One region of the Kitasatospora purpeofusca genome, then DNA from elsewhere that is predicted to be linked to it. Evidence: riboswitches for the same ligand, from Rfam matches in the RefSeq annotation. Region 1 holds a riboswitch; the other holds the start of a gene.
What was found. Region 1 has a riboswitch for cobalamin ahead of OG715_RS36960 (CoA-acylating methylmalonate-semialdehyde dehydrogenase). Riboswitches for the same ligand answer to the same signal wherever they lie in the genome.
Positions count from the first base shown of each region.

Region 2: another riboswitch for cobalamin. It lies ahead of OG715_RS14735 (prenyltransferase/squalene oxidase repeat-containing protein); the one in region 1 lies ahead of OG715_RS36960 (CoA-acylating methylmalonate-semialdehyde dehydrogenase).

Region 1 is NZ_CP108561.1:8,488,280-8,492,459, forward strand. It holds gene OG715_RS36955 (amidohydrolase) at 50-1,687, shown strand; cobalamin riboswitch at 1,816-2,006, shown strand; gene OG715_RS36960 (CoA-acylating methylmalonate-semialdehyde dehydrogenase) at 2,212-3,741, shown strand; gene OG715_RS36965 (acyl-CoA dehydrogenase family protein) at 3,738-4,180, shown strand, end outside.
Region 2 is NZ_CP108561.1:3,392,522-3,396,701, forward strand. It holds gene OG715_RS14725 (glycosyltransferase family 4 protein) at 1-905, opposite strand, end outside; gene OG715_RS14730 (TetR family transcriptional regulator) at 1,139-1,834, shown strand; cobalamin riboswitch at 1,951-2,075, shown strand; gene OG715_RS14735 (prenyltransferase/squalene oxidase repeat-containing protein) at 2,163-3,461, shown strand; gene OG715_RS14740 (SCO2322 family protein) at 3,572-4,180, shown strand, end outside.

The DNA.
Region 1 (4,180 bases):
GCGCACGGCACCCCGCACACCCGCACCACCCGAGAACGGAGCACCACCCATGACCAAGGCCGATCTGGTCTTCACCCGCGGTCCCGTGCACACCGGCGACGCCGCCCGCACCCGGGCGACCGGTCTGGCCGTCACCGGCGGCCGGATCACCGCCGTCGGCCACGACGAGGTCCGGGACCTGATCGGCCCGGACACCGAGGTCGTCGACCTCACCGGCAAGCTGCTGCTGCCGGGCTTCCAGGACGCGCACATCCACGCCGTCTTCGGCGGTACCGAGCTGGCCGTCTGCGACCTCACCGGAACCGTCGGCGTGGCCGACTACCTGGAGCGGATCCGCGCCTACGCCGACGCGAACCCCGACCAGGAGTGGATCACCGGCAGCGGCTGGTCGATGGAGAGCTTCGAGGGCGGCCTGCCGACCCGGCAGCTGCTCGACTCCGTCGTCCCGGACCGTCCGGTCTACCTCACCAACCGGGACCACCACGGCGCCTGGGCCAACACCCGGGCCCTGGAACTCGCCGGTGTCGACCGCGACACCCCCGACCCGGCGGACGGCCGGATCGAGCGCGAGGCCGACGGCACCCCGAGCGGAGTGCTCCAGGAGGGCGCCACCGGCCTGGTGGCCCGGCTGGTGCCGCCGATCACCGCCGCCGACCGGCTGGAGGGGCTGCTGCGGGCGCAGCGGCTGCTGCACTCGCTCGGCATCACCGGCTGGCAGGACGCGCTGCTCGGCGAGTTCAACGGCCAGCCGGACCCGTCCGACGCCTATCTGACCGCCGCGCGCTCCGGCGCGCTGACCGCCCGGGTGAACGGCGCGCTCTGGTGGGAGCGCGAGCGGGGCGCCGAGCAGATCGCCGAACTCGTCGAGCGCCGCGCGGCCTCGGCGCACGGCCGGTTCCGGGCCGGCTCGGTGAAGATCATGCAGGACGGCATCGCGGAGAACTTCACCGCCGCGATGACCAGCCCCTACCTGGACGGCTGCGGCTGCGCCACCGCCAACTCCGGCCTCAGCTTCGTCGATCCGCTCGCCCTGCGCGAGTACGTCACCGCACTCGACGCGCTGGACTTCCAGGTGCACTTCCACGCGCTCGGCGACCGGGCGGTGCGCGAGGCGCTGGACGCGGTCGAGGCCGCCCGCGCCGCCAACGGCCGGCGCGACACCCGCCACCACCTCGCGCACCTCCAGGTGGTCCACCCCGACGACCTGCCCCGGTTCGCCCGGCTCGGCGCGATCGCCAACATCCAGCCGCTGTGGGCGGCGCACGAGCCGCAGATGGACGAGCTGACCATCCCCTTCCTCGGCCCGGAGCGGGCCTCCTGGCAGTACCCGTTCGGCGCGCTGCTGCGGGCCGGGGCCACCCTGGCGGCGGGCAGCGACTGGCCGGTGAGCAGCCCGGACCCGCTGGCCGGACTGCACGTCGCGGTCAACCGGCGGGAGCCGGAGGCCGAGGACGACCGGGTGTTCCTGCCCGAGCAGCGGCTCGACCTGGCCTCCGCGATCGCCGCCTACACGGCCGGCACCGCCCATGTGAACGGGTTCGACGACGCCGGGGTGCTCGCGCCCGGCCTGCTGGCCGACCTGGTCGTCCTGGACCGCGACATCCTCACCGGCCCGCCCGAGGAGATCGCGTCGGCCCGGGTGCTGCGCACCTACGTCGGCGGCGAGCTGGTCCACGCCGCCGAGTGACACCCGACTGACGTTCGACTGACGTCGCGTCAACTGCCGTCCGGGCCCCGGGGTGCTCCCCGGGGCCCGTCGCGTTCCCGACGGTGCGTGCTCCGACGCGCCCGGACGGCCAGGGGCTCTGGACTTACTAGGACGTCCAACTATATGGTCGGAACAGGTCCGCGGTGTCAGGGAAGCCGGTGCGAGTCCGGCACGGTCCCGCCACTGTGACCGGGGAGTTCGTCCTCGCAGGAGTTCGGCCACTGGCAGCCAGCCGGGAAGGCCCGGGGGCGCGCGTCGATCCGGGAGTCAGGATACCGGCCGCGGACGGTCCGTGTTTTCCACGAGGATGGAGACGACACGCATGAATCCGGGCTGCTCCCGTTCCACCGCCCCCGGCTGTGCTGTGCCGACGAGCCCCGGGGCGCACCAGCGCTGACGGTTCGTCAGCCGCCGCCGTCCTGCCGTCGGGCGCACCACCGTGCGCCCGCGCACCGGCGCGGCCTCCATTCCTCCTCTCCCCATCCTGACGAGAGAAGGAATCAATGCTTCCCGACCCCACCACCTCCGAGCCGATCGTCCCCGAACTCACCCACTTCGTCGGCGGCAAGCGCACCGCCGGGACGTCCGGCCGCTTCGGCGACGTCCACGACCCCAACACCGGGCGCGTCCAGGCCCGGGTGCCGCTGGCGAGCCGCGCCGAGGTCGAGGCCGTGATCGCCGACGCGGCGCAGGCCCAGCCCGCGTGGGCGGCCTGGAACCCGCAGCGCCGGGCCCGGGTGCTGCTGCGCTTCCTCCAACTCGTCGAGCAGGAACGGGACTCGCTCGCCCGGCTGCTCTCCGCCGAGCACGGCAAGACCGTCGCCGACGCCCACGGCGACCTCCAGCGCGGCCTGGAGGTGGTCGAGTTCGCGGCCGGCATCCCGCACCTGCTCAAGGGCGAGTTCACCGACAACGCCGGCACCGGCATCGACGTGTACTCGATGCGCCAGCCGCTCGGCGTGGTCGCCGGCATCACCCCGTTCAACTTCCCGGTGATGATCCCGCTCTGGAAGGCCGCGCCCGCGCTGGCCTGCGGCAACGCCTTCGTCCTCAAGCCCTCCGAGCGGGACCCCTCGGTGCCGCTGCGGCTGGCCGAACTGTTCCTGGAGGCCGGACTGCCGCCCGGCGTGCTGAACGTGGTGAACGGCGGCAAGGAGGCCGTCGACACCCTGCTGGAGGACCCCCGGGTGCAGGCGGTCGGCTTCGTCGGCTCCACCCCGATCGCCCAGTACGTCTACGCGACCGCGGCCGCCCACGGCAAGCGCGCCCAGTGCTTCGGTGGCGCCAAGAACCACATGATCGTGATGCCCGACGCCGACCTCGACCAGGCGGCGGACGCCCTGGTCGGCGCCGGCTACGGCTCGGCGGGCGAGCGCTGCATGGCGATCTCGGTGGCCGTCCCGGTCGGCGAGGAGACCGCCGACGCCCTGGTGGCCAAGCTGGTCGAGCGGATCGGCGCGCTGAAGGTCGGCCGCTCGGACGACCCGTCCTCGGACTTCGGCCCGCTGGTCGGCCGGGACGCGCTGGAGCGGGTCCGCGGCTACCTGGACCTCGGGGTCGAGGAGGGCGCCGAACTCGTCGTCGACGGGCGCGACTTCCGGCTGGAGGGCCACGAGGAGGGCTTCTTCCTCGGCCCCTCGCTGTTCGACCGGGTGACGCCGGGGATGCGGATCCACCGGGAGGAGATCTTCGGCCCGGTGCTGAGCGTGGTCCGCGCCGCCGACTACGAGGGGGCCCTGCGCCTGCCCAGCGAGCACGAGTTCGGCAACGGCGTGGCCATCTACACCCGCGACGGCGACACCGCCCGCGACTTCACCCGCCGGGTCAACACCGGCATGGTCGGCGTCAATGTGCCGATCCCGGTGCCGATCGCCTACCACACCTTCGGCGGCTGGAAGCGCTCCGGCTTCGGCGACCTCAACCAGCACGGACCGGACTCGATCCGCTTCTACACCCGCACCCGCACGGTGACCTCGCGCTGGCCCTCCGGGGTCAAGGAAGGCGCCAGCTTCACCATGCCGACGATGGGATGATCGCCGTGCACGATCTCACCGACGACCAGCGCGCGATCGCGGAGACCACCAGGGCCTTCGCCGACGAGCACCTCGCCCCGAACGCCGTGGAGTGGGACCTCGCCAAGCACTTCCCGGTCGACGTGCTGCGCAAGGCCGGCGAACTCGGCCTGGCCGGCGTCTACGTCCGGGAGGAGTCCGGCGGTTCCGGTCTCACCCGCCGCGACGGCGCGGTGGCCTTCGAGGCCCTCGCCACCGGCTGCCCGTCCATCGCCGCCTACCTGTCCATCCACAACATGGTCGCCTGGATGGTCGACCGCCACGGCGACGACGCCCAGCGCGCCCGCTGGCTGCCCCGGCTCTGCACCGCCGAGCACCTGGGCGGCTACTGCCTGACCGAACCCGGCGCCGGCTCCGACGCCGCCGCTCTCACCACCCGGGCCGTCCGCGACGGCGGCCA
Region 2 (4,180 bases), 5.1 Mb from region 1:
TGCCGGAACTCGATGTGCGGCTCCAGCCCGAAGGCGCGCACCGCGCGGGCGATCGGGCCGTCCTCCTTCTGCGGCTTGCCGACCACGACCAGGTGCGCGTCCCGTTCGGTGCGGACCTTCGCCAGCGCCTCGACCAGGTGCACCAGGCCCTTGAGCGGGACGTCGGCGCTGGAGGTGGTGACGATCCGTCCGGGCACCCGGGCGACCTCGTCCGACGGGGACCACAACCGGGTGTCGGCGCCGATCGGCACCACCGAGACGGCGCCCGGGGCGGCGCCCAGGTGCTCGGCGATCTCGCGCTCGGAGCTGCCGGAGACGGTGATGATGTGCTCCAGCCGGGCGGCGACCCGGCGCTGCATCCGGGTGAAGGCGTACCAGCGGCGCAGCGACAGCCGCTTCAACCGGCCGGGGGCGGCGTCCAGTTCGACCTGCCGGTCCACCGTGATCGGGTGGTGGATCGTGGTGACCAGCGGGAAGCCGTGCCGGGCCAGGCCGAGCAGGCCGTAGCCGAGCGTCTGGTTGTCGTGCACCACGTCGTAGCGGCCCCGGTGCCGGGCCAGGTACTGGCGGGCGCGCAGCGAGAAGGTCAGCGGTTCGGGGAAGCCGCCGGTGCGCATGGTGGCGTACTCCAGGACGTCCACCGCCCCCCGGTACTCCTCGCGCGCCGGGGTGCGGAAGGGGTCGTCGGCGCGGTAGAGGTCCAGACTGGGCAGCTCGACCAGCCGGACCGAACCCGGCCCCTCGACCTCGTCCAGGACGGGGTACGGCTGGGCGCCGATCACGTCCACGTGGTGGCCGAGCCGGGCCAGCTCACGGGAGAGGTGCCGTACGTAGACGCCCTGACCGCCGCAGAACGGGTCGCCGCGGTAGGAGAGCAGGGCAATCCGCAGCGGCTGCGCGGTCATCGTCGGCCCTCATCTCTGCTGCTGTCTGTGCTGCCGGTCGGTAAAGTAGATCAGGTTTCAGTGCGGTGTGGAGTTCACCGCTGACCCTGTGAACAATGAGAGACCTCGAAGATACCGGCCCGTAGCTTCCGCTCAGGATCCAGGGCTGGTGATTCGCGCCACGCCCGGGCGCCCCGCCCGGCCGACCGTGCCCGTCCGGAGCAGCCCCACCACTCTCGCGCCCGGGAGCGTCCTTGCCGTCACCGTCCTCACCTCCGCCCGCACCGCCCGCGCCGCCGGCGTCCACCCCCTCCGACACCCCCTCCGCCGCCCTCCCGCCCGGCGCCGCCCCGGCGCCCCTGCCGGCCGCCCCGATGGCACCGCCGCTGACCGCCCGGCAGGCCGAACGGCGGCGGCGGATCCTGCGGACCGCGACCGCGCTGGCCGCCCGCGGCGGCTACGACGCGGTCCAGATGCGGGAGGTGGCGGAGGGCGCGCAGGTGGCCCTCGGCACCCTCTACCGGTACTTCCCGTCGAAGGTCCACCTGCTGGTCGCGGTCATGCTGGAGCAGCTGCGCGGCCTCCAGGAGCAGGTCCGCCGGCACCCGCCGACCGAGCGCGAACCGGCGCCGCGGGTCGCCGAGACGCTGACCCGGGCGTTCCACGCGCTGCAGCGCGAACCGCTGCTGGCCGAGGCGATGGTCCGCGCGCTCTCCTTCGCCGACCGCTCGGTGGGCGCCGAGGTGGACCAGGTGTCCGCCGCCACCGGGCAGCTCATCCTGGACGCCATCGGGCAGTCCGGGCCGCCGACCGGGAGCCAGCGCGCCGCCGTCCGGGTGATCGAGCACACCTGGCACGCGGCACTGGTCGCCTGGCTCTCCGGCCGCGCCTCGATCGCCGAGGTCAGGGCCGACCTGCACACCGCCGCCCGGCTGCTGGACCTGCCCTGAGGCCGGCCCCGGGACCGGTCCGCCGCCGGCCCGGCGGGCGGGCGCCGAACTGGAACCTGTTCTCACCCCGGTCGGAGTGGAACGCCCGGACCGGCGGCTAGAGTCGACGGGCAGGACAACTCCATCCCGCTTCTCCTATTCCGGGGAAAGCCGGTGCGAATCCGGCGCTGACCCCGCAACCGTGAGCCCGGCGCCCGTCCGCCGGCGAGCCGGAGCACCCGGGGAGAGGCGAGCGGCCCATGCCGGGCGGACCACCGCCGGGCACCGTCGAGGTCCACGGAACGCCGGCCCCGGCCGGCACCGCTCATCGAAAGGCACAACTCCGATCATGCTGACCGCCGCCCGCGCGGGCGCCGCCGCCCTGGCCGCCGCGCTGCTCGCCGGCACCGCCGCCGCCACCCCGGCGTTCGCCGACATCCCGAGCCCCACCGCGAGCCTCGGCGCCGCTCCGCTCCCCGAGGGCCTGTACGGCAAGGGCGACCCCACCTACGACGCGGTGTGGCGGCAGTCCCTCGCCCTGACCGCGCTGACCACCGCCAAGGTGACCCCGGCCGACTCGGCCGTCGCCTGGCTGACCGGGCAGCAGTGCGCCGACGGCGGCTGGCCCTCGTACCGCGCCGACACCGCGACCGCCTGCGACCCGGCGTTCGAGGACAGCAACGCGACCGCGCTCGCGATCCAGGCGCTGACCACCCTCGGCGGGCACCAGGACGCCGTGGACAAGGGCGTCCAGTGGCTCAAGGCCAACCAGAACGCGGACGGCAGCTGGGCCTACAACCCCGGCAACCCGGGCGACGCCAACTCCACCGGCCTGGCCGTCAACGCCCTGATCGCCACCAGGAACGACCCGGCGGGCGTCGCCAAGGCCGGCCGCAACGCCTTCGACGGGCTCGCCGTCTTCCAGCTCGGCTGCGCCGCCCCCGCCGACCAGCGCGGTGCCTTCGTCTACCAGACCGCCCCGGCCGGCGCCCCCGCCGCCGAGCCCAACGCCCTCGCCAGCGGCCAGGCCTCGCTGGCCGCGGCCGGCGGGAAGCTGCCGGTCGCCAACGGCAACCGGACCGACGCCGCCCCCAAGGCCCTGGCCTGCGCCGACGGCGGCGCCACCGCCACCGCCGTCCCCCGGGCCGACTCCGGCGAGGCGGCCGGCGCCTACCTCACCGAGCAGCTCGCCGCGGGCGGCCAGCACCTGACCCTGACCCTGGCCGGCGCCGCGCCCACCCCCGACTACACCGCCACCGCCTGGGCGGCGCTCGGCCTGGTCCAGGGCGAGCACCCGCAGCAGGCCGCGGGCGCTGTCGACTGGCTGGCCAAGGAGGGCGGCAACTGGACCAAGGGCGGCACCGACGCCGCCGCCACCGCCACCCTGGTGCTGGTGGCGCAGGCCGCTCAGCGCGACCCGGCCGCCTTCGGCGGGGCCGACCTGGTCAAGCAGCTGACCGCGCTGGGCCCGGCGCCCAAGGCCGTCGGCGCCCCGTCCGCCAGTGCCTCCGCCTCGGCCTCGACCTCGGCCGGGAAGGACAAGGACAGCGGCATCGGCAAGTTCTGGCTGCTCGGCGTCGGCCTGCTGATCGGCATCGGCGGCGGGCTGGTGCTCAGCCTGCAGCGCAAGCGCGGCGCGAAGCTGTGACCCCTCCCGGCCGGGACCGGGAACCGCGTCCGACCACGGCCCCGGTCCCGGCCGCTGCCACCCCCGTCACCACCACCGCCGCCGGGGACAGGGCGGCGGCCCGGCGGCGGGTGGCGCGGGCCGCCCTGCGCTTCCTGGCCGGGGCGGTCGCCGGACTGCTGATCGTGCTCCTGCTCGGCGCCGCGCAGGCGCAGGCCGCCGGTTACCGGTACTGGTCGTTCTGGCGCTGGTCCGACGGCGGCTGGGCGTACCAGCAGCAGGGCCCCGCCGTGCACGTCCCGGCGGACGGCGAGGTCGAGGGCTGGCGGTTCGCCGTCAGCCCCGACGGCGGGCAACAGGCCGCCCGGCCCGGTCCGGCCGGGGACTTCGCCGCCCTCTGCGCCGGTACGCCCGCCGAGGCCGGGCGCAAACGGGTCGCCGTGGTGCTGGACTTCGGCGGCCCCGCCGACGCGCCCGCCCGCGAGACCCCGCCGGAGCCCCGGACCGCCTGCGCCGTCGTGCCGAACCGGGCCAGCTCGGCGGAGGTCCTGGCCACCGTCGCCCCGCCGCTGCGGTACGACACCAACGGGCTGCTCTGCGCCATCGCGGGCTATCCGCGCACGGGCTGCGGCGAGCAGCTGGGCGGCGCGGACCGGCCGGCCGGCACGGCCGCCCCCTCGACCGGTGCCGGACCCGCCGACGCCACCGGCGCGACCGCGGCCGGGGCCTCCCCCGGTGCC